3 regions of the Exiguobacterium sp. UBA5002 genome follow, and region 2 is predicted to be linked to each of the others. Evidence: predicted binding sites of a transcription regulator. Region 2 holds the regulator's gene; each other region holds the start of a gene.

The links. Region 2 encodes LexA, which represses DNA repair genes until DNA is damaged. Its sites were predicted from a motif close to CGAACATATGTTCG; they were not measured.
Region 1: the regulator LexA is predicted to act here: its motif matches at 7,529-7,542, upstream of B4C70_RS13110 (NUMOD4 domain-containing protein).
Region 3: the regulator LexA is predicted to act here: its motif matches at 4,746-4,759, upstream of B4C70_RS07150 (DNA polymerase thumb domain-containing protein).

What each region holds. Positions count from the first base shown of each region.
Region 1 covers NZ_DGYQ01000043.1:5,019-15,141, forward strand. The annotation lists gene B4C70_RS13060 (PepSY-associated TM helix domain-containing protein) at 1-665, shown strand, start outside; gene B4C70_RS13065 (hypothetical protein) at 662-1,105, shown strand; gene B4C70_RS13070 (copper resistance D family protein) at 1,233-1,862, shown strand; gene B4C70_RS13075 (hypothetical protein) at 1,859-1,981, shown strand; gene B4C70_RS13080 (acyltransferase family protein) at 2,033-3,826, opposite strand; gene B4C70_RS15175 (ATP-binding protein) at 3,963-4,124, opposite strand; gene B4C70_RS13085 (hypothetical protein) at 4,125-4,262, opposite strand; gene B4C70_RS13090 (bifunctional transcriptional activator/DNA repair enzyme AdaA) at 4,425-5,468, shown strand; gene B4C70_RS13095 (DNA alkylation repair protein) at 5,465-6,511, shown strand; gene B4C70_RS13100 (GNAT family N-acetyltransferase) at 6,512-6,853, shown strand; gene B4C70_RS13105 (AAA family ATPase) at 6,891-7,469, opposite strand; gene B4C70_RS13110 (NUMOD4 domain-containing protein) at 7,602-8,129, shown strand; gene B4C70_RS13115 (methyl-accepting chemotaxis protein) at 8,178-9,827, opposite strand; gene B4C70_RS13120 (hypothetical protein) at 9,917-10,093, opposite strand.
Region 2 covers NZ_DGYQ01000016.1:40,250-50,372, forward strand. The annotation lists gene B4C70_RS03290 (GNAT family N-acetyltransferase) at 1-53, shown strand, start outside; gene B4C70_RS03295 (AzlD domain-containing protein) at 367-693, opposite strand; gene B4C70_RS03300 (AzlC family ABC transporter permease) at 672-1,373, opposite strand; gene dhaK (dihydroxyacetone kinase subunit DhaK) at 1,528-2,496, shown strand; gene dhaL (dihydroxyacetone kinase subunit DhaL) at 2,521-3,123, shown strand; gene dhaM (dihydroxyacetone kinase phosphoryl donor subunit DhaM) at 3,116-3,484, shown strand; gene B4C70_RS03320 (hypothetical protein) at 3,572-3,892, opposite strand; gene glpK (glycerol kinase GlpK) at 3,971-5,473, opposite strand; gene B4C70_RS03330 (MIP/aquaporin family protein) at 5,517-6,218, opposite strand; gene B4C70_RS03335 (metal-binding protein) at 6,405-6,875, opposite strand; gene lexA (transcriptional repressor LexA) at 6,907-7,521, opposite strand; gene yneA (cell division suppressor protein YneA) at 7,730-8,020, shown strand; gene B4C70_RS03350 (YneB family resolvase-like protein) at 8,066-8,719, shown strand; gene B4C70_RS03355 (DUF896 domain-containing protein) at 8,833-9,069, shown strand; gene tkt (transketolase) at 9,326-10,123, shown strand, end outside.
Region 3 covers NZ_DGYQ01000025.1:14,415-24,537, forward strand. The annotation lists gene B4C70_RS07115 (2,3-diketo-5-methylthiopentyl-1-phosphate enolase) at 1-643, shown strand, start outside; gene B4C70_RS07120 (2-hydroxy-3-keto-5-methylthiopentenyl-1-phosphate phosphatase) at 640-1,299, shown strand; gene B4C70_RS07125 (methylthioribulose 1-phosphate dehydratase) at 1,296-1,916, shown strand; gene B4C70_RS07130 (1,2-dihydroxy-3-keto-5-methylthiopentene dioxygenase) at 1,933-2,469, shown strand; gene B4C70_RS07135 (arsinothricin resistance N-acetyltransferase ArsN1 family A) at 2,595-3,083, shown strand; gene B4C70_RS07140 (MBL fold metallo-hydrolase) at 3,144-3,899, shown strand; gene B4C70_RS07145 (pentapeptide repeat-containing protein) at 3,968-4,606, opposite strand; gene B4C70_RS07150 (DNA polymerase thumb domain-containing protein) at 4,782-6,104, shown strand; gene B4C70_RS07155 (YolD-like family protein) at 6,088-6,417, shown strand; gene B4C70_RS07160 (ZIP family metal transporter) at 6,469-7,281, shown strand; gene B4C70_RS07165 (undecaprenyl-diphosphate phosphatase) at 7,639-8,475, shown strand; gene B4C70_RS07170 (LemA family protein) at 8,584-9,177, shown strand; gene B4C70_RS07175 (TPM domain-containing protein) at 9,174-9,911, shown strand; gene B4C70_RS07180 (DUF1294 domain-containing protein) at 9,930-10,123, shown strand, end outside.

The DNA of each region.
Region 1 (10,123 bases), on a different contig from region 2:
ACTCGAACTTCCCGCAGTATGCATTTGGTCCAGATGAGACGATGCAATCGCAAATCGTCACGAAGGATATCGCACAAGATATTCCATGGGCAACACAAAACGATGTCGTCCCGACTTCTGGACCGGCAAAACCGATCTCGTTGTCAGTGACGGACATCGCAACACAAGCAAAACAACTTGGTATGGAGCGTCCTTACCAAATCAGCTTGCCACAAGGAGAACAAGGGGTTTACACACTCTCTTCCTTACATAGTGAGCCGCTGAAGGAAAAAACGATGAACGTCGATCAGTACTCAGGCAATGTCTTGTCGAACGTCACGTTTGTCGATTATGGCTTCATGGCAAAAGCCATCTCGATGGGAATCGGGTTCCACGAAGGACGTCTTTTCGGTCTATTGAATCAACTCGTTGGACTCGCACTATGTCTCGGTTTGATCTTCATCGTTGTTAGTTCGTTCGTTTTATGGTGGAAACGCCGGAATGGTGCGGGTCAATTATCGGCACCAAAACGTGCCGTCGACCAGCGTGTCAAACGAATCGTCGCACTGCTTATCGTCCTGATCAGTCTGACGATGCCACTCGCAGCGCTTTCCGTCTTTGCGATCTTGATTCTTGATTTCATTCTGTTCCGTCGCCGGACAGGGGAAGAGGAGGTGGCGGCATGAGACGAATCGTTACGACGGTCATAATCGGGAGTGCCGTGTTATTAGCGGGCTGTCAGTTCGAGACGAAAGCGGCTCCGGTCGCGATGAAAGTCGGATTGTATGCGCCGGAAAAAATGGAGGAACCTGCTAATACGACGGTGTCTGTCGAGATCGAACATCCTGATAATGTCGATGAAGTTCATGTTCAGGTGACACCATACGGCAGTGAGGAAACGGAAACATTCGAGACGACACATCGGAAAGGGCACTATGTCAGTAGTATCCCGTTCAAGCAGGCGGGGATCTATGTCGTCAACGGCATGGTGCACTCAGGTCAAGCCGTTTATACGCCAAAAACGCTCGTTCGCGTCGGCAAGGTATCTGACGCGGATTTCAAAGACGCACAAGCAAGTTTTCAGTCGAACGTGTCGACAAGTGGTGGACACGGACATCATCATTAATCATGTAAAGGTGAGCGAGCGATGAGCGATCTCACCTTCATGATGTCATATGAATATTTTAGAGAACCGAGGTAATGTCATGAATCAACCGCAAACGATGACGGGGGCTCTATGAACGGGCTTACTTTTGCATATCGGTCAAATGTTTCTTGTCGTTTACTTCGCTGTCTTACTCCTATTGATCGTACTTGCCTGGCGAAAACATCGGTCCGTCCTACTCGCACTCTTGACGATCCCGATATGGATTGGCATTGCAGGAACGAGCCATGCCGCAACGAAATACGGGGCGCTTGGGTGGACGCTTCAGTTCAGTCACTTCTTATGTGTGACGGCTTGGATCGGTGTTGTGTTTTGGGTAGCTGTTGGTGCCCGTTCGACCGAGCATTGGTCCGCCTTTTTAAACTGGTTCAGTCCGTTTGCCCGGATTGCTTTTACCGGTGTCATCCTGTCAGGTCTGTTGCTGATGCAACTGGCGATTCCACTTGAACGGTATCCGAATCTATGGGGCGTGCCATACGGTCAAGCCATGTTGCTGAAGCATCTTTTGTTGTTGCCGCTTTTGTTCTACGCCTTTTGTAATGGCACACTTGTCCGGCGTCGGTTACGTTTCGACTCGACATACGATCCGCGTCCGTTACTCCGGATGGAGAGTATTATTTTAATACTTCTGTTCATGGCAAGTGCATCACTCAGTCGTTTGGAACAACCGACGTTAGGTCAACTACCGGTCGTCCAGCAGGGGACGGGTGGGTCTTGATGATTGGGATCGCCACCTTACCACTGCTCTTACTCGGATTCAGACGACATGCAGTGGGTATCTTGCTGAGCCTTCTTAGTGTCAGTCTGATCTACCTTGGACTACTTGCGACAGGGTGAACACGAAAAAACAAGGTAGCGGATCGTTCCGCTACCTTGTTTGTCGTGGTTTTATTTTGTCGAAACGGCGCAATTCGTTGCTTTCGCAAGAATCTTCGAATAGGCCCGGGCGCCCTTGATATTCAAATGGACACCATCTGCTTCGAAGTAAGATGGATGTTTGACGGCAACAGCATGCCAGTCGATCAGTTCGACTCTCTTCCGTTTCGATGCCTCGCGTAACATCTGATTGACTTCCGCTTCCCACGGACGCGGGACGCGTGCAGTGACCAGATAGACGTGATCGGCATTTGCGAATTGATCGAGCAAACTGTTCAACTGATCCTTTCGGAAGCTACCGTTCGTTCCGAGGTGGAGAATGACTTGCCGTCCATGTTGATTGTACGACGCATACTGCTCACTTAGCGGAATCGCTTCTCGTAGCTGTCGACCGAGTTTCGCATCGATCGTCAGTTGTTTGAGTGTACTGCCGAGATAATCTTCGACACCGAGCAGGACGGAGTCACCGATCGCAAGCGTCGGGCGACAGATTTTTCGCTGATCGGATGTTGCTTTTGGTGTCGTCGGTTTGAGGACCGGTTTCGGTTTTTCTTTTGGCGCCGCTATCTTATGAAAGGCGGGTTCTGGCTTCGGTGTATCGGAAACAGCAAGAATCGATAAGTTACCAATGAAGCTGGCGATAAGGATCGTCAACACGGCAACACTTGCCCACTGTACCGTTGAGAACTGACTTAACTGTTGCGGATGTAGCGATAAACGCTTCAAGTAACCAGACAGTCCGTGTTGACGAATCGGACGCTCGATGAAGCGATACGATGCTTCGGTTAAGGCGACAAGCACAGCGACGATCAGCACGGTCCGAAGCAACGAGAACGTGCCGATCTGCTCGACCGGTGTCAGCAACGTGATGACGGGAAAATGCCATAGATATAGACCGTATGATCGTTTGCCGATCGCAATAAGTGATGGATGCGCAAACCAACGACTCCAGATCGACGCCGGATGAGCGATCGTAGCAATCAATAGGGCGGCAAGGAGCGAAACGATGAAAAAGCCACCGCGGTATAAAAAGCTTCCGAACTCACTCGTGACAACCATCAGTAAAAGTAAGAGTGGCAACGTGACAACACCTGTTTGATTCAACAATCGAACACCACGTTTTGGGATATCAATCTTAAAGCGGGTCGGTTGCCACGCGAACGCGAGCAAGCTCCCGATCAATAAGGCGAATAAGCGAGTATCCGTGCCATAGTAGACGCGACTTGGATCCTCACCCGGTGTGAATTGAATCGCCATCGCGAGAACGGATGCGCCGATCGCGACACCAATCAATTGAAGGAACAGGCGACGATTTTTCATGCCGAACCAAAGTAGGATCGGGAATAGCAGGTAGAACTGTTCTTCGATCGCGAGCGACCAAAGGTTTTGGATCGGTGACGGTTTCCCGAACGACTCGAAATACGAGACGTCATGGAAGATATACCACCAGTTCGTCCCGTAAATAAGCGCAAAGGCACTATCTTGACGAACTGTATGCAATAGCTCGCGTTCAAAGACGGTTACATATCCGAGAACGAGTAACAGCATGACGAATAGAGCTGGGAACAAACGACGGAAACGATGAATCCAAAACCGTTTCAAATCGAGGCGCCCGGTCGTTTGCCACTCGCGTAACAAAAGACCAGTAATCAGGTAACCGGATAGGACGAAAAAGAGATCAACACCGAGGAAACCACCAGAGAAGAATGAAACAGATAAGTGGTAGAGAATGACAGACAGGACAGCGAAAGCACGTAAGCCGTCAAGCCCTGGCATATATGTAATCGAACGAGACGAAGATTTCATAAGACACGAACAACTCCTTTAAAACGACAACTAATTTCTAACAGTCTTTAGTGTATCGAATTCCAATTTCAAAGAAGTGTCTAAGAAGTAACAACATAGCCCAAAAAAGCACCCGACGAGAGCATCGGATGCTGACTTACGAATGACGCGGAAAACGACACGTGACGGAAAAGCGGTTATCTGCTGAAGTGAGCTGGACACTTCCTTGATGGCGCGCCATGATTTGTTGAACGATCGACAGACCGATACCGGAACCGCCGGAAGAACGCGATGCGTCAGACGTTCCGAACGGCGTCAGTCACGCGTTTAGTTCCTCTAGCGTATAGATCGTTTCAATCGCATTCGAGCAAATCAATTGGATGCCTTGTACTCCTTCTTTGATTGAAATCCGAAGATCACTGATTCCGTGAAGTGCTTCTTTTAAGAAATCTAACATGAAAACCCTACTTTCCGTTGAGTATAGCATGTAGTATGCACGTCGTCCCTTTCGAAAACAGGAGGAGAATTCTTAAGTGAATCTTAAACAGATCAATGCCTGATTTTCGGCGACATCGTAACCGGACAAGCCGTTATACTAAAGGCAAAGGAGGAGAAAGCGATGGAACATCACACGTATTACGAAGCACTCGTTCGACGAGACGTGACGTACGAAGGAACGTTTTTCGTCGGGGTCAAGACGACCGGTATTTTTTGCCGTCCGACATGTCCGGCACGAAAACCGAAGGCGGAGAACTGCGAGTTTTTCGAGACGGCGCAAGAGGCATTGCTCGCTTCCTATCGACCGTGTCGGCGGTGTCATCCGCTCGCTTATCCAGGCGATCACGGTACGGTTCAACGTTTGATCGAAGCAGTCGAGGCAGAACCAGATAAACGGTTCAAAGAAGCTGATTTCCGAGCACTTGGTTTGGACGAATCAACAGCACGGCGCCAGTTCAAGAAACGCTTCGGAATGACGTTCGTTGCCTATGCTCGGGCACGGCGGATGGGGTTAGCGATGAAAGAGATTCGGACTGGGAAGCCGGTCATCGAAGGGCAGTTAGCAGGAGGCTATGAATCAAGCAGTGGTTTTCGTGAAGCGTCAGCACGGATGCTCGGGGAAGCACCGTCACGTTTTGACGGACAGGTCTTGCGCGCGAAATGGCTCGATACACCACTCGGTTCGATGCTTGCGATTGCTGATGAACAACACTTACATCTTCTTGAGTTCGTCGATCGACGGGGACTTGAACGAGAAATCGAACAATTGCGTCGAAAAGCGCATGCTGTCATCGTTCCCGGTGAGTCACTCGTCTTTAAACAGATTGAAGGGGAGCTCCGTCGTTACTTCAAAGGAGAACCGGTCTTGTTTAAGACGCCACTGATGCGGTACGGAACGCCCTTTCAACGCCGCGTCTGGGAAGAACTTGAACGGATTCCGAGTGGCGAGACGATCTCGTATCAAGAACTGGCAATCCGAATTGGTCAACCAACCGCCGTCCGCGCTGTCGCACGAGCAAACGGAGCAAATCAACTGGCAATCATCATTCCATGTCATCGGGTCATTCGAACGAATGGAGATTTAGGTGGATACGCCGGGGGACTTGCACGCAAGGAAACATTGCTCAAACTGGAGCGTACACGGAAGGGACTAGATATAGGATGAGTTTGATTAAAGATGTGTTTTCACCGAGTTGGCTCGATGAATTAGAAGAAGCGGTCGATGTACCAGACTTTCGCAGACGAGTCGAACGCAAGGACTGGGACGAGCTTGCGTTTAAACAACGCGTCCATCGTGTTGCGGAGACGCTAGAATCCGTCCTGCCACCGTTTCCGGACTCGGTGCCGGAGCTAGAGCGACTCGCACCGCAGTTTACCGGACTACCGGGAATTGTTTTTCCTGAGTATGTCGAGCGGACAGCAACACTCTTTGACTGGAAGCTTGCGTTAAAGACACTCGCTAAATTGACGCCGTATTCGACGTCTGAGTTCGCTGTCCGGCGTTTTCTACTCGCTGATCAAGAGCGTTATCTCGAGCAAGCACTCATGTGGGCAACATCAGACGATGAACATGTTCGGCGCTTAGCGTCGGAAGGGACACGACCGCGTCTGCCATGGGGACAAGCGATTCCGAGTCTGATTGCTGATCCGCGACCGGCATTACCAATTCTTGACGCCTTACTACAGGATCCGTCACTCTACGTCCGAAAAAGTGTCGCCAATCACTTGAACGATATTTCAAAGACACATCCGGAATATCTGATTGAGCGAATCGAACGTCACTTAGGAACAGATCCGAACACGGACTGGATTTTGCGCCACGCCTCCCGGACGTTACTCAAACGCGGAAATCCAGAAGTCTTACAATTGTTCGGTCACGTTACGCAAGGTGAGGTCGAGATTACAAATTTAGTCGTCTCGCCGGTTACGATTGGCAAAGAGCTCGACTTTTCGTTCACCGTGACGAGTTCTGTTCCACAACGTTTGCGCTTGGAGTACGCGATCGATTACGTCAAACAACGCAGAACGAGTCGGAAGGTGTTTCAACTGCGGGAGCGGGAAGTTAAAGGTGTCTTACAAGTCGAAAGACGCCAATCGTTTCGGAACATGACGACGCGTGTCCATTATCCTGGTACACACACATTGACGATTTTGATTAATGGAGAGGCTTACGCGACAGCAACGTTTGAGGTCGAGGAGGAGAGCTGAATGCAAGGACGGCATCCGGATTTTAAAACGTCACGATTATTTGTCGAAGCAACGGATGAAGAATCGGGTTGTAAGTGGACGCTGCATGCGATACGTGAGAAAACGATCGTCGGAACGATTATCTTCACTTGGAATGCATCCACCGGAACCTTACGTTACACGACGACTAATGAGGACGATCGGCACGGGTACATCACAGAAGCTTTGACGTCGATTTTGTCTTATCTCGCACGGACGTTATTATTGACGCGTGTCTATAGTGAAGCGGGCAGTGACACGGTCTGGCGTCGGAACGGATTTCAGTTGCAGGCGAATCGATATGCACGCGAACTTCATCATTAAAGCCCCGTCTGCTGAGCAGAACGGGGCTTATTTGTGATTAGACCGTTGTTTTCGACCAGTTGAAATGTTCGCAAATCGCTTCAGCGCTTTCACGCGCACTTAACTGTTCCGTATCAAGAAAGAGGTAATTGACGTCCGGCAATTCGCCTGGTAGCGAGCGTGTCCGGTATCCGTCCGCCGTCTCGCGTAAGTCTTGTTCAGAAGCAGCGAGGTCGCGCTTCGTCACTTTGTGCGTCAATCGGTTTTCGGTCGTGTTCCGGTGCAGACGGGTCGCGACCGGCGCATCCAGTTCAACGATATAGACGTCAGCACCTGCTTGTTCGAACAACTCAACCGTTTCTTCGATGAACTCGAGACCACCACCTTCGACGCCGAATAGACAGAGGAATGTAAACAGGACACCTTCAAGCGAACTGTTCGCCATTTCCTTGAACATTTCGCGGCGGATCGTATCCTTTAAGCGATGGTGTGCGGGTTCTGAGAAATCAAAATAAGGCAATAACAGGTCGATCGTCTGGTGGTTATGGAAGACTTTCATCTCCGTCAACCGTTCGATTTCCTGACCAATCGTCATCTTTCCGACCGCTTGCGGACCAAGTAACAAGACAAATTTCATGGACGAACCTCATTTCCTTTTTCTGCTAAGAATAGCACATTCCGACGAGTGACATCGCTAGAACGTTTGTTCGTAATTTGATATAATTCAAGTATGAAGTCCCGTCGTGTCCTTGTCTGAAGGAGGACAACCATGCAAGAACAATGGAAAGCTGTCATCGGCTATGTAGGTATATATGAAGTCTCATCACTTGGTCGCGTAAGGTCGCTCGACCGGACGATCGTGACGTGTCGCGGTGTCCGACAACGCCGAAAAGGTGTCTTGCTCCGTCCACGGCTCAATCGGGAAGGGTACCGGAAAGTCACGCTCTATCAAAGTGGTCGAGGAGAGCGGATGCAAGTCGGATTGCTTGTCGCAAAAGCCTTTCTGACGACAGACGTCACGGAAGCACAACTCGTCCGGCGCAACGGCAAACGGGCTGACGATCAGTTGTCGAACTTAGAGGTTCTGCCTTCAATCGATCAGCAGTATAACGAACTGCTTGGTGAGTTCGATCTCTTGTTAGGTCAACATGTGACGCTGTCGCCATTTCAGATTCGAACGATTCGCGCGCAGTACGAAAAAGGGAAAACGATTCGTCAATTGGCAGAGCAGTATCAGGTGACGGAAAACCGAATCCGCAACATCATCGATAAAAAGGAAGCACGTTATATCGGCTGAGACCAGAATAAAGGAGCGTTTACCAGAGATGGTAGACGCTCCTTTGATTTAAGACGATTGTTCGCCGGCACGAACGGTCTGTTGTAATGAACTGATCCGCGACTCGAGTACCGCACTATGTGTCTTCAGTTCCGTCTGCTGGGTGACGTGGTGTTGCATCTGTTCCCCGAGCACCTGGCTGTAAGACGAGAGTTCTGACATCAACTGCTGAACCGACTGTAGATGTTCCTGCATGTTCGACTGAACATCTGCGACGATCTGGCGTTGGTGTTCCACGGTACCCAGTGTCGTCTCAATCGTCGTCGCTTCGGTCAGCATCTGTTTTAAATGCTCCGTTGCCGTCTCGAGCTGTTGCGACGTCGAAAGAAAACGTTCCGTCATTTGCGAGAGTGCTTGTTCGACTTGATCGAGCCCCGCCGTCCACATCTGATTGACCTGCCGAATATGGTCCGTACTCGTCCTAATATCGATCGCTAGTTTTTCGACCTCCTTAGCGACGACCGTGAAGCCGCGACCAGCTTCTCCGGCACGGGTTGCCTCAATCAGCGCGTTCAGCGACAAGCGGCGCGTCTCTTCAGCGACACGCTGGATGTGGGAAATCGAGGTCTCCATCTGCTGCTGTAGATGTGAGGTCTGTTGCAAGATTTGCTCTGTCGTCGCGGATTGTTCTTTCAGTAAGTGGCTTTCTTGTTGTAATGTCCCAAGTGTCGTGTGATTCGTCTGAACAGTCTGTTGAAAACGGGTTACGGCATGTTGACTGTTCAGAAGTGTCGTTTGCATCTCGCTTAACGCATCGTGTCCTTGGACAGTCAAACGTGTCGAAGCGACAATCGTCTGATCCATCTGTGTCGATTGCGCAAGTAAGGAACCGGCGACTTCATCGACGGCTTGGACTGATTGATCCATTGCGGATAAGCGCGAAGAGAAGTGGGGCTGGACGGATTCAAGTTCCTGACTGGCTTGTTGCATCTCCGTCGTTAAGTCATTAATTTGTTGCATCAACTGATTGTATTGAAACGTCAGCTGTTGTAACTCAAAGGTCGTCGTCTTGAGCGTTAATGGACGATACGATCGCTTCGCATGCGCTTCTTCAATCTGTAAGGCGAGTTTCGATAACGGTGCCAGTTGGCGTTGAATCCGCCAGCGAATCAACAGGCTGATGCTGACAAGTGTGACTACGCTCACCCAGACGAGTGTCCAAGCTAAATCTCGAGCAGGGGCGATTAATTTATCACGATCGGTTGTCAGCAAGATGACGTCATCGAGTTCTGGAATCGTCATTGCGACTAGAAACTGATCTTGATGCGAAAAGGCATATGTACGCGCATTTTTTAAGTGCTGCAGTAGTTGTTTTCGTTTTGCTGGTTCGAGTGTCAACGGTCGGAACGCCTCACTCGTGTTCAAACTTTGAAAGCGAACCGTGTAGTCGTCACGTGATAAGTCGGTTCGCTGTTGCTGTTGCAATCGTTTAATGGCACGTGAGCGGTCTTTCGTGTCCTCCGGATACGCTAGAAACGTTGCCCGGACGTTCGCGTCGAACATCGTTAACTCACGCATCAGCCGTTCCTCAGTTGCTGTGACGGATTGTTGGTACGAGGCGTAAACGCTTAGACCACTGATCATGATCAATCCGATAGCGACGATCGGAATCAACCATCCATTTAGTTGCTGTGCTAATAATCGTTTTTTCGTAAGCATAAAAAACATCTCCTCCCGTGTACCTATCGGAAGGAGAAGAAACAACATGTATGAAGGTGTTGTACGGCTTGTGTAAAGGTCTTGTGAATCTAATTCACGAAAATTGGTAGGACAGTCGCAAGATGGGTCATAAGTGCTTGTGTCTCTTCTTTTGGTTCAGATGTGACGTAAATGATCAACGCAGCAGCAACGATGACAAAGATGGCAATGACAAGAATGATGAAGAACGGCATCTTACTTTTTCGTTTTTCGGCTTGACGGTCCATGAAAGATTCCCCCTTAATAATGTATACGAT
Region 2 (10,123 bases):
AAAAAGAGTTCGAACATCAATCGGATTATCAGGACGTACAAGCAAATACGTGATCATAAAAATCTCCTCCGGTCTCTCAAGACTAGAGGAGATTTTTTCGAGTCATTGTTTGTGATCTCTGACTTTCATTTTGCGAGAAACAACCATCGCACCGAAATAGGCGATGATGTACAACACGACCAGTCCTTGTTTTAGCATATAAGGTAGATCCATTTGATTCACAAGTAGAAAACTAGCGCACGATAAAATTAAAAAGGGTATTAGCCACTTGTTCGGCACATCAGCACCTCCTTCACTATCTATGTATTTCCATTTTAAGGATAACATAAAATATTTACCGAAATATGTTAAAGATGAATAACTTGCTTACAGATAAATCCGTAGAAACGCCATCGTGACGACACCGGTGATGACCGTCCAAGAAAGACTTTTACTGAAAATCGCGACTGCCATCGTCGGTAGGGCGGCGAAGACATGAAGCGTCGAAATCGTCGGGAACGCGTTGTCTTGCGCGATAAGTAAATTTTGAAAGAAGAGGGCGCCAAGCAGGCAGACGGGAATGAACGAGAGCCATTCCGTTACAAGGCGCGGTAACGTCAGTCCATGAAGGACGAGAAACGGTAAGATACGTGGAATCCAAGTGACGAGTCCACAAGCTAAAAAGAGACCGATTAATTCTGGGCGGATTTCCATCGTGTGATCACGACTCCTATACTAGCGCCACCGAGTGTCGCGCAAAGAACGGCGACTTCCGCAGAAAAGTAGCGCATGGTGATGTAAAGCAAAAGTAAGACGATCAATAAGAGGCAACTATTCACGGCAATGCGGGTACGTTCTCCTTCAAATTGTAAGTACAATAAACCGATGAACATCGCCGTCAGAGCAAAGTCGAGACCGAAGCGCTCGGGATCAGGAAACCAGCTACCGACAAGTGCACCGAGAACGGTTGCGATAATCCAGCTAAGATACGCGGTCAGATTTAAGCCATGCATGAAGGACGGTGAGATCTTCCCTTTTTGCGCAGTATTCATTGCGACAGCGAACGATTCATCCGTCAGTAACGTCCCAGTACCGAGTCGATCACGAAGGTGGCGTGTCTCGACGTGCGGAGCGAGCGTCAGACTCATTAACAAGTGCCTGAGATTGACGATGAATGTCGTCAGAATGATGGCAGAGGCGGGACTATTCAACAGCAAGAGACTCGTGATGATGAATTGAGCGGCGCCGGCATAGATGAAGACGGACATGAATCCGACTTCAAGAGGGGATAAGCCGGAGGCACGACCGACGATCCCTGCGGAAAAGCCGATGCCGATATAGCCAAGGACGGTGGGTAGACAGGCGCGGACACCTGCTTGAAAGGCTGATGACATTCGATTCCTCCTCTTTTTTAAGAGCATAGCATTCATGTGGAATATCGTCACTAACTGGTCAATATTTTCATCGTTTTTTTCGACATACTCGACTTGATTTGGTGGTAAAGAGTAAGTGGTACGGCAAAATCAGTTAGGTAAAGGAGCGTTTTTCATGCACAAATTAATGAAAGATTCGAACCGGTTCGTTTCAGACATGGTCGACGGACTCGTACTTGCTCACCCTGATTTGTATAAAAAAGTCGAAGGTGTTAACGTCGTTGCACGGAAAGTACCACTGGACGGAAAAGTCGGTCTTGTTTCTGGTGGGGGAAGCGGTCACGAACCGGCACACGCTGGATTCGTCGGGGACGGTATGCTTGCTGCGGCTGTTTGTGGGGAAGTGTTCACTTCACCGACACCCGACATGGTGCTTGAAGGTATCAAGGCAGCTCATGGGGGAAAAGGTGTCCTACTCGTCGTCAAGAACTATTCAGGTGACGTCATGAACTTCGATATGGCGAAGGAACTTGCTGAACTCGAGGATATCGAAGTCGATACGGTCGTCGTCAATGATGACATCGCGATCAAAAAGGAAGAGGATCGTCGTGGGGTCGCGGGAACTGTCTTCGTCCATAAGATTGCCGGTGCTGCAGCGGCAGAAGGAAAATCACTAAGTGAAGTCAAAGCAGTTGCGGAAAAAGTCATCAAGGGCGTTCGTTCGATCGGAATGGCACTCTCACCATGTTACATGCCGGAGAGCGGAAAGCCAGGCTTTGAGTTGCATGATGACGAGATGGAGATCGGAATCGGGATCCACGGTGAAAAAGGACTTGAACGAAAAGCAGTCGCTTCCGTTGATGCGATCGTCAAAGAGTTGCTCGATCGTTTGACGAAAGAAGTACCAGACAAAAAAGTCGCCGTCATGGTGAATGGGATGGGCGGAACACCAGAATCCGAACTGTACATCACGTATAAATATGTCGCGGAAGAACTTGAGGCGCATGGTTACGAGATTGCCCGCTCATTCGTTGGAAACTATATGACATCGCTTGAGATGCACGGGTTCTCAATCACGCTCTTACCAGTGGATGATGAACTGCTCGGATATCTCGATGCAGAAACGAAAGCGATTGGATTCTAATTCAAATAAACGGGGTGTAAAAACATGAAGTTGACGACGGAACAGTTGCAAAGCGCGCTCCTCAAAGCAGCGGAACAGATCGAACAGCATAAGGATGAATTGACGGACCTTGACCGGGAAATTGGTGATGGAGATCATGGAATTAACATGTCGCGTGGCTTCCAAGCAGTCCAGAAGACGCTAGAAGAACACGGCGAATATGAGGATTTAGGAGCTTTATCCAAAGAAGTCGGGATGACGCTGATCAAAACGATTGGTGGGGCATCCGGTCCTTTATACGGGACAGCATTCGTTAAGTTCGCCGGTGCATTCAAAGGGAAAACAGAAGTCGAAGGTGCAGAGCTTGCAGACGCTTTCCGCGAAGCGACGGAAGGGATCAAGTCGCGCGGAAAGTCAGAATTCGGTCAAAAGACGATGGTCGATATCTGGACACCGTTCCAAGAAGCGCTCTCGCAAGAAGGGGACTTGAAAGCGGCAATCGATCAAGCACTTGCTGATACAAAAGCGCGTATCGCAACGAAAGGGCGCGCGTCCTACTTCGGTGAAGCGACGGAAGGCGTCCAGGACCCAGGTAGTTTATCGAGTGCTTTGCTACTCGGCGAAATCGCGGAGGTGCTTCATGGTTAATCTTGTACTCGTTTCTCATAGTGAAAAACTCGCGGCTGGGCTGAAAGAACTGTTGGCAGAGATGGCACCGGATACGCCAGTCTTAGTAGCAGCCGGTCTTGAAGATGGTAGCATTGGAACAGACGCGACACGAATCGAAGAAACACTGAATACACTAGACGACGATGGAGTCGTCTTAACGGATATCGGTTCTGCGACGATGAACACGGAATTAGCACTTGAATTATACAGTGGCGAACGGACGGTACGTTTTATCGACGCACCACTCGTCGAAGGTGCTTTTCTAGCAGCTGTTTTAAGTGGACAGTCGAAATCCGTCGATGAGATTGAAGACGGATTAAAAAATGAGTTTGGCAAATAAGTAATAAATCCCCCATCGCGAATAGGCGAGGGGGATTTATTTCAATTACTTCTATTCATATTAAAACTTGGTAGAGAGTCTCATGAATCAAAACGACTGGAGCCATTTTTCTAACCACTCTCTAGGCAAATGAATTGTAGCTAAATCAATGGTCTGTAATTCATTTAGAGTATAACTGTTAGCAAGATACATATCCCATTGTGCATCGATATCGTTTGCTACTTCAGTCGCTTGTTCACTTAATGGATAAGTTCCACGTCCGTCAGTTGCAAGATGATAGTAATCATTATGGTAGACGTCAATCATATACCGGTAACACCAATCTGCCAATTCTTCATGTGTGATGTTGCCATTTAGTGCGGCCAAAATGTGCTCTTTTAGCTGTTGATCAGAATAAATGGTATTCATGAGGCACCTCACGCTATATTTTCTATAAGATATCAAAAACCCGGTCCCTCTGTAAAAGGGATCGGGTTATTAATTAACTTATTTCGATGGTTTAAAGACCATTGTCGCTTCCACTGCTTTTTGCCATCCAGCATAGCGTTGTTCACGATCGTCTTCTTTCATCTCTGGTTTAAACTGATGATCGAGCTTCCATTGTTGTTTGATTTCCGCTTTATCTTTCCAGTAACCGACGGCTAATCCAGCAAGGTAGGCTGCACCGAGTGCTGTCGTTTCGTTGATTTCTGGACGATCGACAGGAACGCCGAGGATGTCCGATTGGAACTGCATCAAGAAGTTATTGGCTACAGCACCACCGTCGACACGAAGTGTTTTCAGTTCGATTCCAGAATCTTGTTCCATTGCTGTCAATACGTCGCGTGTTTGGTAAGCAAGTGATTCAAGCGTTGCCCGAACGAAGTGCTCCTTATCAGTTCCGCGTGTTAATCCGAAGATCGCCCCACGAACATCTGAATCCCAGTACGGCGCGCCGAGACCAACGAAGGCAGGAACGACGTAGACGCCGTCTGTTGAGTCGACTTTCGTTGCGTAACCTTCTGAATCTTTCGCGTGTTTCAACATACGGAGTCCATCACGGAGCCACTGGATCGCAGAACCAGCGACGAAGATAGAACCCTCAAGCGCATATTCGACTTTTCCATCAACGCCCCAAGCAATCGTCGTCAGGAGTCCATGGTCAGAAGAAACGGCTTTCTCACCCGTGTTCATGAGCATGAAACAACCAGTACCGTATGTGTTTTTCCCTTCACCCGCTTCAAAGCATGTTTGACCGAAGAGTGCGGCTTGTTGGTCACCAGCGATCCCGGCGATTGGCACTTCGTAACCGAAGAAGTGATACGGTACCGTTTTGTCGTAGACTTCACTCGACTGACGAACTTCTGGCAACATCGAAGCAGGAACACCGAGGATATCGAGTAACTCTTCATCCCATTTTTGTTCGTAGATGTTATACATCAATGTTCGTGAAGCGTTCGTGTAATCCGTGATATGCGTTTTTCCACCAGACAGTTTCCAAACGAGCCACGTATCGATCGTACCGAAGAGTAATTCACCGTTCTCTGCTTGCTCACGCGCACCTTCGACATTATCAAGGATCCATTTGACTTTCGTACCAGAGAAGTAGGCATCAATCAGAAGTCCTGTTTTATCACGGAACTTCTGGTTCAAGCCTTGTTCTTTTAAGTCGTCACAGATACCAGACGTTTGACGCGATTGCCAAACGAGTGCGTGATAAACCGGTTTACCTGTTTCTTTGTTCCAGACGACTGTCGTTTCACGTTGGTTCGTGATTCCGATTCCGGCGATTTGCTCAGGTTTGATATCTGCAGTTCCGAGTGCTTCTGCCATGACAGCAAGAATTGAACCCCAGATTTCGTTTGCATCATGCTCGACCCAGCCTGGTTGTGGGAAGTATTGCTTGAATTCCCGTTGTGCCGAGTTGACGATTTTCCCGTCGTGATCGAAGATGATCGCACGTGAGCTTGTCGTACCTTGGTCGAGTGCTAGGATATACTTGTTTTCCATTTCGAAATCCCCCTTGAGCGGTATGTGTTAGTGAGACGTGATCTTAGTAGATCAATTGATAGATGAACACGGCAAGCGCTCCACCGATGATTGGACCGACGACTGGAATCCATGAGTAGCCCCAGTCAGATGAACCTTTATTCGGAATCGGTAAGATAGCGTGTGCGATACGCGGTCCAAGGTCACGGGCCGGGTTGATGGCATATCCTGTTGTACCACCAAGTGATAGACCGATGACGACGACGAGTAAACCGACGATAAGTGGTTTTAAGCCGTCACCGAATGTCGTTAAACCGAGCGCCAAGATACCGAAGACGAGAACGAATGTCCCGATGATTTCAGAAATCAAGTTCGACGGCGTATGGCGAATCGCTGGACCTGTTGCGAACACACCGAGTTTTGCAGCTTGATCATCAGTCGCTTCAAAATGTTTCATGTAATGAAGCCAAACGAGAATGGCGCCGATGAAAGCTCCGACAAGTTGTCCGGCAATATAGACAGGAACGTCTGCCCACGGTAAATCAGAGTTTAAAGCAAGTGCAATTGTTAAAGCAGGGTTCAAGTGCGCTCCACTCTCAGCAGCGACGAATGCTCCTGTCATGACGGCAAGACCCCAAGCGAACGTGATGACAATCCATCCGCTGTTTTCGGACTTCGTCTTTCTCAAGACGACACCGGCGACGACACCATCCCCGAGCAGAATGAGGATCATCGTACCGATCATTTCTAGTACAAAGTTATTCATGCAAAACCCCTCCCTTTGGATTAAAGCAAATAATGGTCTTTCTACTTTAAATTACTCCGATTTGATAACGTTTTCAATACATATAATTGAAATATAGGAATGGAAATTTTTTATTTTAATGTTTAAAGATACGAAAAATTGGATAGGAAAACACCTCGTCTTGCCTGCAAGCAAGCAAAAGAGGTGTTAACGACGACGCTTTTTTCTTTTTTTAGGTCGAAACCAACTACTGGAATAATCTAGTAGGATATGAATTGTACTCGCCACCATGATACCAATGACAAAAGCGGGTAGGGAAGCGAACCAGGAATCGATGGTCTCTGACGCGATGACTTGAAAATACAAGCTGAGAAATAATAAGGGAATCACAAGTGCAGCACTATAAAGGAGTCGAATGACATCCCCAATGATCAATCCGTGTGACCAGATCGAGCGGTGGGGCATGATCTTCACATAAGGCATCCACAGGACTCGAAATGGTCCAAAGCGATAATACGGTTCTGACTTTAAATCGAGGTCAGGTGACAACCAAAGCGTACCGACAGCGATACCGATGGCAGTCGGTAACCAATCGGTTTGTTGCGTTGCGACCGAATACGCAACGTAACCCGTCAGTGCGACGGTATTGACGGTATCATGTACATTTCCTGAAGGCATGAAAAAAGACCAGTCGTAACTGGTCCCTCCGTCAATGAATCGTCCGATACACGCCGATTACCTTACCAAGAATGGAGACATTATCGAAATACATCGGATCCATCGAGTCATTTTCTGGTTGTAGACGTACCTGTTGATCTTCTAAGAAGAACCGTTTCACCGTCGCTTCGCTATCTTCGGTCATAGCTACGACGATTTCTCCGTTTTCTGCTGTGTTTTGTTGGCGTACGATGACACGATCGCCGTCAAGAATACCTGCGTTAATCATCGATTCACCATCGATCGTCAACATGAAGACCGTTTCGTTTCCTACATAATGTGCAGGAAGCGGGAATTGTTCTTCGATGTTTTCAATCGCTGTAATCGGAAGACCAGCTGTGACTTTCCCGATGACGGGAACATGAACGATGGCTTCCGTGATTTCTTCAGGCTTATCCAGCAATATCTCAATCGCACGTGGTTTCGTCGGGTCACGGCGAATCATTCCCCGTTTCTCGAGTCGATCCAAATGACCGTGTACCGTCGAGCTAGACGCGAGTCCGACTGCTTCTCCGATTTCACGAACTGATGGTGGATACCCCTTCAGTTTCACTTCAGAGACGATGTAGTCGAGAATCTCTTGTTGGCGCTTAGACATTTTCCGCATACGAATTGCCACCTCTTTCTGGATTGAATTTTGAAATGTAAGAATATATGTTTCTAAATTCACTATAACATAGAACAAATGAGCGTACAAACAATTGTTCGACATTTTGTGTTGACCGAACACGGGTTCTGTGTTTATTATGAGTTATGCGAACAATTGTTCCGCGAACGTTTATTCTAACTCATTCATTTCATATTTGGAGGGATTCATGATGATTCATACGATTCGTACTCATGCTTTTTCTATTCTCTTCTATGCATTAAGTATTGCCTTCGTGATCTTTTTACTCACACCACGCCCGGATGAAAAAGTGGCTCAACTAATGACAGCTTCCGTTACGGTCGATGAGAACGCTACAGTCGAACAAATTGCTGAAGTCTACAATGACGGTTCGATGTCAGATGAGGAATACGTCAACTGGTTGATTAAAAATAATGATGTCGAGACAAAACATGTCATCTCAAAAAGCAAAATCGTTGTACCAATCGCACAACAATGACAAAATGGAAAAGTTGTGAAAGAACGAACAGGGATGTGAGGTACGATGAAGGTCGTGATTTATTGTCGAGTATCGACCGAAAAAGAAGCACAAGATAGTTCGATTGAACGCCAACGGATGGAGCTTTCGAAGGTTGCTTCTCAAAAGGGATTTGATGTCGTGGACATCGTCTCTGAAAAAGAGAGTGGATATGATGTCGATCGGGAAGGGATGCTGACGGTTCTTGATCATGTGACACGTGACGCGGTAGATGCGGTCCTCGTGACGGATGATACACGGATTGGTCGTGGGAATGCAAAAATCGCTATTTTGCATACATTCAAAAAACATGGGGTCCGCTTGATGACGCTTGATTCAGATGGAGAATATCAACTTGCGGATGCAGAAGCGATGGTCCTTGAGATCGTCTCACTCGTGGAAGAATACCAACGGAAACTGCATAATGCAAAAATCGCCCGTGGCATGCGGCGAGCAGTCGAACAAGGTTTTCGCCCGGAACGAAATCTCAATCGTCAAGGAGAGAACGCAGGACGTAGTCGAAAAGACGTACCGATCGAAGAAATTGTACGTCTTCGAGAACTCGGATTGACGTTTTCTGATATCGCCATCACCTTGCGGGGGATGGGGCATGATATTTCAAAAGCAACGGTCAATCGTCGATATCTTGAATACCGCGAACTGACACCTAGCCCGGAATGAGAAGCAAGTAACCCGTCGACTGACGCGGTTAACTTGCTTTTTTTTATAAGCTCTTTTACAGTAAGAATACAATTGAACAACTCAAGTTTGAGTCATAAAGAAAGAGGGATTCCATGTTATCACAAGAACAATTAGATCGAATCAATGCATTAGCGAATAAATCAAAAGTCGAGCCGTTATCAGAAGCGGAAACGGCAGAGCAAAAAGAATTACGTGCAGCGTATCTCGCAGCATTCCGTGGATCGTTCAAAAACCAACTCATGGGCATGAAAATCGTCGATGAAGAAGGAACGGACGTAACACCAGAGAAATTGAAACAAGCACAAGAAGAAGAACGGAATAAACAATAATCGTTTGTTCCTTCTATAGAAGAAAGAGGTTTCGCGTTAAGCGGACCTCTTTTTTGTTTAGCGCTGTTAGATGAGGAAACATTGCACGATAGCAATACATCTTAATAACGATCTTTCATCAATTCATGCATCCTGTATGAGTCGATAGAACGGCTATAGATAGCGCATTCATTTGAATGTGACATACTATTTAGAAAAGTTGTATCACATTTAAGAGTGTGCTAAAATGAGTAGGAATTTGTGAAAAAGAGAGAGGATGATTGTTTTGACGAACATGACGACAGTAGAACAATTAGCAATTAATACGATTCGTACCTTATCGATTGATGCCGTACAAAAGGCGAATTCGGGTCACCCAGGTATGCCAATGGGAGCAGCGCCGATGGCATTCTCGCTTTGGGCGGATCATATGAACCACAACCCTAAAAATCCAGAATGGTTCAACCGCGACCGTTTTGTACTTTCAGCCGGACACGGTTCGATGCTTCTCTACTCACTCCTCCACCTATCGGGATATGATCTATCAATGGATGATCTTAAATCATTCCGTCAATGGGGATCAAAAACACCAGGTCACCCGGAATATCGTCACACGGCTGGTGTAGATGCGACGACAGGTCCACTTGGTCAAGGGATTGCAATGGCAGTTGGTATGGCGATGGCAGAACGTCATCTTGAAGCAAAATACAACCGTGACGATCTCAATGTCGTCGATCACTTCACATATGGAATTTGTGGAGATGGAGACTTAATGGAAGGTGTCTCAGCTGAGGCGGCTTCACTCGCAGGTCACCTTGGTCTTGGTAAATTGGTCGTATTGTACGATTCAAACGATATCTCACTTGACGGCGATCTCGATAAATCATTCTCTGAAAACGTCCAGAAGCGCTTCGAAGCGTACAACTGGCAAGTCATTCGCGTAGAAGACGGAACGGATATCGATTCGATTTCGAAAGCAATCGCGGCGGCAAAAGCAGAGACGACAAAACCAACGTTGATCGAAGTCAAGACAGTCATCGGCTTCGGTTCACCGAACAAGTCAGGGAAATCGGCT
Region 3 (10,123 bases), on a different contig from region 2:
CATCGATGCTCACTTCCAACGGACCGGTAAACGTGCGTTATATGCGATCACACTCAGCGGTCCCGTCTTTACGCTCAAGGATCAAGCCAAGCGATTGATTGATGCTGGAGCGACTGCTTTCTTGCTGAATACCTTCACATACGGACTCGATGTCTTACGTGAACTGGCAAGTGATCCGGAAATCAACGTTCCTATCTTCAATCATCCGGCATATAGCGGTGCGTTGATCGCTAGCCCGAATCACGGAGTCGCAGCCCCTGTCTTACTCGGCACATTACCGCGTGCTGCTGGAGCAGACTTGACGCTATTCCCGTCTCCTTACGGCAATGTCGCTTTACCAAAGGATGTCGCCCGTGGCATCGCGGTCGAAGCGACCCGTCTCGGTCAGACGAAATCAATCTTCCCGGTTCCTTCAGCCGGTATTCATCCTGGACTCGTCGCTCAACTCGTACGAGACTTCGGGATCGATTCCGTCATCAACGCCGGCGGCGGCGTACATGGTCATCCGCAAGGTGCTGCGGCTGGTGTCATTGCTTTCCGCCAGGCACTCGATGCGGCACTCGCAAATGAATCCCTATCGGCGGCAGCATCGCGTCATGAAGAATTACGAATTGCCCTCGACGCTTGGGGGATCAAGTCATGACCGTACGGATTCTTTGTGACTTCGACGGTACGGTGACGACGCAAGATAACATCATCGCACTCATGCAACAATTTGCGCCTGCGAGTGACTTCGAACCGTTGAAACGCGGCGTACTCGACCGAACGCTATCGATTCAGAGTGGTGTCGGGCAAATGTTCGCACTTCTGCCGTCCGACGGTAAAGCGGACTATCTTGATTTCTTGTTGGAACGCGCCGTCATTCGCGAAGGATTTTCGGAGTTACTGCAGTACAGTCGTCGTCAAGGCATCGATTTTTCGATCGTCAGCGGTGGAATGGACTTTTTCGTCGAACCGATCTTAGCGCCATTCCTCGAGCAAGAGCAGATTTACTGTAACATTGCCGATTTCAGTGGTCCATTCGTCCACATCGATTGGCCACACGCCTGCGATGCCCATTGCACGAATGGATGCGGCTGTTGTAAAACATCCGTTGCCCGTACATTACGCAAAGACGATGACGTCATCATCGTCATCGGTGACTCAGTGACGGACTTCGAACTCGCGAAACAAGCGGATCGTGTCTATGCCCGTGATTATCTGATCACGTTGTGTGAAGAAAATGATATCGCCTATACACCTTTTGAGACGTTCCACGATATCGTTCATGATTTAGCACGATCGGAGGTGACGATATGACATTCATGCGACGGTATGAAGAACTACGCGCCATCAAACAAGAACTTGCAGCGCGCGATTGGTTCCCTGGTACGAGTGGTAACCTCGCCATTCGGACGTCTGCTATTCCGATTGAATTTCTTGTGACAGCAAGCGGGAAAGATAAGCGACAGACGACTCCTGACGACTTCGTTCATGTCGATGCGACCGGTCAATTGATCGGCGAGCAATCCGGGCGCCCTTCTGCTGAGACATTGCTCCATGTCGAAGTGTTCAACCGAACGAACGCCGGATGTTCCCTGCATGTCCATACGATTGCGAACAATGTGATTTCGGAGTTATATGGCGATCAGGGAAGTATCACCTTCTCCGGTCAAGAAATCATCAAGGCACTCGGTCACTGGGAAGAAGATGCGACGGTCACGGTACCGATCATTCCGAATCATGCGGACATCCCGACACTCGCTGCTGCTTTTGCGCCATATGTCACAGCGGACAGCGGTGCCGTCCTGATTCGCAATCACGGAATCACGGTCTGGGCACCGACCGCCTTTGAAGCAAAGAAACACCTCGAAGCCTTCGAGTTTTTATTCAACTATACGTTGACGTTGCAATCATGCCGTCAATCCATCTATTAAAAGGAGGAATCATCTCATGGCAACAGTCTTATTCCAAGAAACAAACACACGGTATACGGATCAAACGGAAGTCGCTGACTTCCTCGCATCGCGCGGCGTTCTTTACGAACAATGGGACGTCTCAAAACTACCAGCACCTCTCGTTGAGAACTTCACACTGACGGATGCCGACAAACAAACGATTCTCGATACGTTCGCACCAGAAATCAAAGACGTATCAGAACGTCGTGGATATCAGACAGCTGATATCATTTCACTTTCGGATACGACACCGAACCTTGACGAGTTGCTCGTCAACTTCCAGAAAGAACATCATCACACGGATGATGAAGTCCGTTTCATCGTAAGCGGTCACGGCGTCTTCGCGATCAAAGACGAAGAAGTCGGCTACTATAACATCGAACTCAATCCTGGTGATTTGATTTCTGTTCCTGTCAATACACGCCACTACTTTACGCTCCAAGAGGATCGGAAAGTCGTCGCTGTTCGAATTTTCGTCACGACGGATGGCTGGGTTCCAATTTACGAGAACGAGACATCCACGGTCTCTTAAGAACGACAAAAGCGTTGATTTCTTCTATATAAGGAGAATCGGCGCTTTTTCTTATCTCACAAACATATCACTACATCGACACGTAACAGATATAATGAGGGAAAAGCGATTGGGGAGTGAGCAACATGCATATTCGTCCTGTAACGGAACACGACTTACCAGCGATTCTCGCCATCTATAACGAAGGTATTGAAGATCGGATCGCAACGCTTGAGACCGACCAAAAGGACTTATCCTTCATGACCCAGTGGTATGCGGAACGCACCGATCGATATGCCGGATATGTCGCTGAAGATGACACAGGTGTCCTCGGCTTCATTTCCCTCGATCCGTATAATCCGCGTCCTGTCTACGCATCCGTCGGTGAGATTTCGGTTTATATCACTCGGACACATCGTGGACAAGGGATTGGCACACGTTTGCTCGAAACGATTGAACAACATGCCCGTGATCATCAGATGCATAAGCTGATCCTCTTTACCTTCCCGTTCAATAAAATCGGACAAAAACTCTATATCCGCTCCGGATTCCGGATCGTCGGAACGTTTAAGGAGCAAGGACAGTTGAACGGCGAATATGTCGACGTCATGGCGATGGAGAAACGCTTACGATAGGATTCATTGAATGCCAGACAGGGAATAGTCACTCCGAGTCATTGAGAGAGGATGAACCTAATGGATATTCAACAAATTCGTAATGCAACACTCGTTGTCACGTATGCCAATCAAGTCTTACTGATTGATCCGTTCCTTGGCGAAAAAGGTAGCTTACCTCCCTTCGGTCAAACACCGAATGCCGTCGCCAATCCACTCGTCGACTTACCGATCGATGTCAAGACACTGCTCGATCCTGACGCCATCTTCGTCACGCATCTACACGCTGATCATTTCGACGATGCTGCAAAACAACTTCTACCCAAGCATTTGCTATTTTATGCGCAGCAAGAAGAAGACGCACAGCAAATCCGAGAAGCCGGCTTCACGAACGTCTCTTCCTTCGATTCCGGTGTGACGATCGGTGATATCCAGGTCCATCGAACAGGTGGACAGCATGGTGTCGGTGAAATCGGTGAACGAATGGGACGTGTCTCAGGACTCGTCCTCACGCATCCGGACGAACCGACGCTTTATATCGCAGGTGACACGATTTGGTGTGACGAGGTCGCGCATGCGATCGAACAACATGCACCAGATATCATCGTCGTCAACAGTGGCGCCGCCCAGTTCTTGACCGGAGAGCCGATTACGATGTCACAGCGTGATCTCCTTGCCGTACACGAAGCGGCGGCGGAAGCGACGATCATCGTCTCGCACCTCGAGTCCGTCAACCACTGTCTCTTGCGACGTGATATGATTGCTGACTTTTTAGCCGCCTTCCACCTTTCTGCCCATTTCCTGATTCCAGAGGATGGCGAAACGATGTCATTTTAAGAACAGTAACCTTCACTAAAAAGAAGTCCTGCTTTTCGAGTAACAATCGAAAGCAGGACTTCTTTTTGTTATGGAATGACAAGACCTAACAAGCGAGCAAAGGCGACTGCTTGCTCTTCCGTAATGACAGCGCCTGGTAAAAATCGCGGATCGATCGTAATACCAGAGAGTTCCGTCTGCCGGAGGTCAAGACCTTTTAACGGTGTTTCAATCCATTGACTATCCGTAAGCCGGACCGCTTCGAGTTTCCAATGGGTCGGCTTCACTTCGAAGAACTGTGCTTCTTTCATCGTCGTTTCGCTCCAGTGTTGATGACGGACCGTACTGCGAATGAACTGTACGTAATCCGCAAGCCCTTCCTGAATCGTTAAATGGTCCAGCGTACAATCTTCGAACTGAACACCCGTCATCCGGCATCCGGCGAAGGACACACGGTGAAAACGAGTTTCTTGGAAGTGACATCCGGTTAAGTCGCATTGCTCAAAACGAATATCTTCGAACGAACCACGGTCAAAGGTAAGATTCGCGAACGAGACATTTTGAAAACACACTTGATAGGCATCGATGCGTTCTGTCAGTTCACTCGGCATCGACTCTTTCTCATAACGCGCTCCTTTCAGATACGGGTCATCGATTTCGACTTGATCGAACGTCTCTGACTGAAGTGTCTTCGGTAATTCTGGTAAACGGATATTGGTCTCTTTCAATGAAGGTTCCCCCTTTTTTCTCTCCCTTAGTGTACCAAACTCTTTTTATATGAGGAGAAATCGTTCGAATTCCTCTTTTTTCAACAGTTTTTATTTTGAGACACTTTGAGACCATGCTATAGTCAAGGAAAATCAAATAAGAACATACGTTCTTTTATGTAAAGGAGTGATTCAGATGTTTCCTTCCGTCGTTTTACCACAAGATAAACGTATTTTTTGCGTCGACAGTGTGTCCTTCTACGCCAGCTGTGAATGCCAGTATCGCAATCTCCCACCCTTGACGACACGCCTAGCGGTCGTCTCCGATTTAAAACGAAGCGGGTCCGTCATTCTCGCTGCCACCCCTGCCTTAAAAGCACTTGGAATCAAGACAGCCGGTCGATTATATGAAATCGAGCAATTGCCATACGCTGTTCGTCGTACGATTCGACTTGTCGAACCACGTATGCTCGCTTATATGAAGACGTCGATTCGTGTCCTGGATGTCCTGCACCAATTCGCCCCACCTGAAGCCATCCGCGTCTATTCAATTGACGAAAGCTTCATTGACATGACCGGAACCGATCGCCTATTTGGTTCCGACCTGCAAGCTGCCCTCAAAATTAAAGAAGCAATCCTGAAACAGACCGGCATCCACGTCCGCATCGGGATTGGTCCAAATAACGTCATCGCGAAACTGACGCTTGATTTAATCGGGAAAAAAGAAGGCATCGCGCGATGTGGATATGCTGATGTCGCACGACGTCTTCATGATTTTCCGATTCGAAAGATGTGGGGAGTTGGACACCGCATGGAACAACATCTGCAGATGTTGGGGATTGAAACGATCGGTGATCTTGCCATGCGCCCCGTTGAAGAGTTACACGAACGCTTCGGTGTCATCGGTGCCGAACTGTGGCATCACGCTTGGGGACTCGACGCGTCACCGACACTGCTTCCCCCACGTCATCTGTTCGAGAAAGCTCCTCAACGGACGATTGGACACGGTGTGACCTTAATGCAGGACTATTATCAGTTCGAACGCATCCGGAATGTGCTCAATGAACTGGTACAGGATGTTGCCGCACGTTGTCGCTTTTCGAATCAAGTCGGCTGGACCGTTCACATCGGTGTCCGTTATTCTCGAAACGTCGTCCGAAGTGGTTTCTCCCGTCAAGTACGGTTGCCTTATCCGACATCCGATGAACGCATCATTTTGCGTCACGTCTTACAATTATTCGAACCGAATTGGCTCGACGGAGAACCTGTTCGTTTTTTATCCGTCGCAGTGGGGCATTTGACTGCCGATCAAGGCATTTTACAGTTGTCTTTGTTCGAGGATAATGCGCGGCTCTGGAAACGGCGACGGTTATTAAAAGCAATGGATGTCGTCAACATTCGCTACGGAAAAGGAACGATTCGCCTCGCTGTCTCGTTTCTTGATACGAGTGTCGCCAAACGTCGCCTTCGTTTTGTCGGCGGTCATCCGGGAGGTGATCGTCATGACAGCGTATCGTGATCGGGGAAATTTAAAATGGATTCCTTTTCTCATGCCAGAACATTTGCAATTGCTGCGGGAATACTATGTCCAGATGCATCAGCTCGACTTGCCTGAAATTGATGAACAGCTACAAGAATCATGGCACTTTCTGCTCCAAGAAGCTTTAATAGAAGGAAACGAACTTGAAATCACGTATTATAAGGAAAGTAGCTACGTGACGGTCGTCGGTTTCGTCGAACGACTAGAACCCGAACGTTCCGTTCTCTTTCTGCGCGGACGTGAAGTCATTGAAATTCCCTTCACACGAATCGTCCGGATCGAAAACGGGTAAGCTCTCATACAGATGGATGCTTTAAATCGTGCCCGGAAAGAAGGAATAGTCATGTTGGATTGGTTTACTTCCCTCCCCGTCGTCGTGCAAGCATTGCTTGCCGGAATGATGACTTGGGGGTTAACCGCACTTGGTGCGGCACTCGTTTTCGTCTTTACGACGATTGAAAAACGCGTCATGAACATGATGCTCGGTTTTGCTGCCGGCGTCATGATTGCCGCGTCGTTTTGGTCGTTGCTTGCTCCTGCGATCGAGTTCACAGAGCAAGATGGTGGAATCGCTTGGATTCCTGCCGCCATCGGTTTTCTCGCTGGTGGATTTTTCGTTCGTCTACTCGACTTCGTCACACCGCATTTGCACTTATCTGCATCACTCGAAACAGCGGAAGGTCCTTCGACAGGACTCAAGAAAACGACGTTGCTGTTTCTTGCGATCACGTTGCACAACATTCCTGAAGGTCTTGCGATTGGTGTCGCTTTCGGTGCCGCCGCCTTGAACATGGACGGGGCGACCGTCGCCGGTGCCTTGACCCTCGCACTCGGTATTGGCATTCAGAACATGCCGGAGGGAGCTGCCCTATCGATCCCATTACGCGGTGAAGGGATGTCGCGCCGGCGCGCCTTTCATTACGGTCAATTGTCAGCGATCGTCGAACCGATTGCCGCGATGGTTGGAGCGGCTGCCGTCTTCTTCGTTCAACCGCTTCTACCGTATGCGTTATCGTTCGCCGCTGGTGCGATGATTTTCGTCGTCGTCGAAGAATTGATTCCGGAATCACAAGCAGAGAACGGATCCGATTTAGCAACACTTGGTCTGATGGTCGGTTTTACTGTCATGATGATTCTTGACGTCGCTTTAGGATGAGCTTGTTGCAAAACGAGTAGTGGACGATACCGTCTCCTGCTCGTTTTTCTTTTTGTAGATCCAGGCATATTCCAGTGAAACCAATCGATTTGAAGTTTTTCTGACCTTGTGTCCTAACAGAAAGATTTCCTTTTCTTTCATACTGTTTTAGTATGAATGGAAATGATCGAATTTCCTGATCTATCCGATGAAATCTAAATCCATGTATTATCTTATCCAAACGAATTTAAATCGTACAACGCATCTTACACATCCAATCGTCTCTCAGACCTGCGCCCGATATTCCAATTAGTTCTATCTCACAAGAATAAAACATGATATGTTTTTACATAGCACATCATATAGAAGGAGATTACCATGACAATCATTGAACTTTTAAAAGCGCTCTTGCTCGGTTTCGTCGAAGGGATGACGGAATTTGCACCAGTCTCTTCCACAGGTCATATGATCATCGTTGATGACATGTGGTTACAAACAACGGAATTTCTCGGTAAATATTCCGCAAACACCTTTAAGATCGTCATCCAGCTCGGATCGATTCTTGCGGTCATTGTCGTCTTTTGGAAACGCCTCTTTAGCCTGATCGGTTTATATAAAATCAAAGGAGAACACGACGCATCAGGGACACACAAGTTACAGCTACGTCACGTCTTGATCGGTCTTCTACCAGCTGCGGTTCTCGGGTTGTTATTCGAAGACTTCATCGATGAGAACCTCTTCTCGATTGAAACGGTCATCATCGGTCTTGCTGTCGGTGCCCTCTTAATGATCGCAGCCGATAAACTCGGACCAAAGGAACCGAAAACAACATCGCTTGATCAGATTACATATCGCCAAGCAGCACTCGTCGGTCTGTTCCAATGTATTTCCCTTTGGCCTGGCTTCTCCCGCTCCGGTTCAACGATTTCCGGAGGGGTCTTCCTCGGGATGAATCACCGGACGGCAGCTGACTTTACATTCATCATGGCTGTACCGATCATGTTCGGTGCTAGTTTCCTCTCGCTCGTTAAGAACTGGGATAATATTAATCCAGGCGACTTCGGTTTCTATGCCGTCGGTTTTGTTGCGTCGTTCGTATTTGCCCTCTTATCGATTCGCTTCTTCCTGAAGCTGATCAACAAGATCAAACTCGTTCCGTTCGCGATCTATCGTCTCGTCTTGGCAGCTGTCTTAGCTGTCATCGTCTACATGTAAGTCCTAACCGTTAGCTATTTTAGCTGACGGTTTTTTATTTTTTTTGAAACTAATTCACTCGTTTAAGGGTATATAGGGATGAGACATACTTAAAGGAGTGAATGCCATATGGCACGCAGAAGTCGGAGTCGATCAAAACTCCCATTAATCATCGGAGTCGTTATTGTTGCCGTGATTGCCTTTTTAGCAATCGGACAATACAATAGCCTCGTCAATGTAGAAGAAGATGTATCGAATAAATGGTCGCAAGTCGACAACCAGATCAAGCGTCGTGCGGATTTGATTCCGAACCTCGTTGAAACTGTCAAAGGTGTCGCGGGTCAAGAAGAAAAAGTCTACGGTAAAGTCGCAGAAGCCCAAGCTGGTCTTGCGCGTGCTGCGTCAACCGAGCAACGGATCGAAGCCGACCAACAAGTCACGTCTTCGCTTCGCGGATTGATTGCCTTGCAGACGACTTATCCAGAACTAAAATCAAGCGAACGGTTCCAATCCTTGATGGACACGCTGGAAGGAACAGAAAATCGTCTTGGGATCGCTCGCAAGGATTACAATGATGCTGTAACCCTCTACAACAAAAAACGTCGGAGCTTCCCAACGGCACTCTACGCATCCGCCTTCGGATTCGAGAAAAAACCATATTACGAGATTTCAGACAGTGACCGAGAAAATCCGACTGTCGACTTTAACAGTGATTCGAAATGATTCGGCGGTGGACGCGACTTCTATTGAGCGCGTTCCTCGTCTTCTTCCTCTTCGTTCCGACAGCTAGTGCCGTTTCAGAACGAACGGGAGCAGCGTTCTTCATTCAGGATGATGCTCAGCTGCTCACCCCTTCGGAAGAAGCCGAACTCGCGCAACTCGGTCAGGAACTCGAGCAATATACGACGGCACAAGTCGTTCTCAAGACGGTTCCCGATTTAAAGGGACAGGATTTAAGCTCTTACGCCAATGAAACGTTCCGGCGCCAAGGCATCGGTCAAGAAGGAAAAGACAATGGTGTTCTTGTCGTCGTCGCTCCGAACGAAAAGGATCGCCAATTCCGGATCGAGGTCGGTTATAAACTTGAAGGGATTTTGACAGACATCACAGCCGGACGTATTCTCGATCAGTATGCTGTTCCTTACAAGGAAAACAGTGAGTATGGAAAAGCAGCATCCGAAACATATAAAGCGGTCGTCAGTGTCATTTCAAAGGACCAGTCGCTTGAGTCACAGGATCCTCCGAAAACACAAAATGACGACGGACTTCCACTTTGGACGAAGATTCTGATCGGTGCTGGATTACTGATCTTATTGTTCCTCGATATGAAGTTCACCGGTGGTATGTTCTTCTTTGCGATTTTGAACATCTTCTCCGCGATCATGCGTGGTGGCGGTGGAAATGGTGGCAGTCGCGGTGGCGGCGGAAGTTCCGGCGGTGGTGGTGCCGAACGGTAGAAAAGGAGTCGTTTTTTCATGAGGATCATCTTAGGGTATTACCTCCTCCTGACACTCATCGGATTTGTCTCGATGTGGCAGGATAAACGTCGGGCGCGGCAACATGCTTACCGGACACCCGAAGCGACACTATTGACGATTGCTTTCCTCGGTGGTGCGCTCGGTTCTTGGATTGGTATGTACACAGTTCGGCACAAGACACGGAAAGCGAA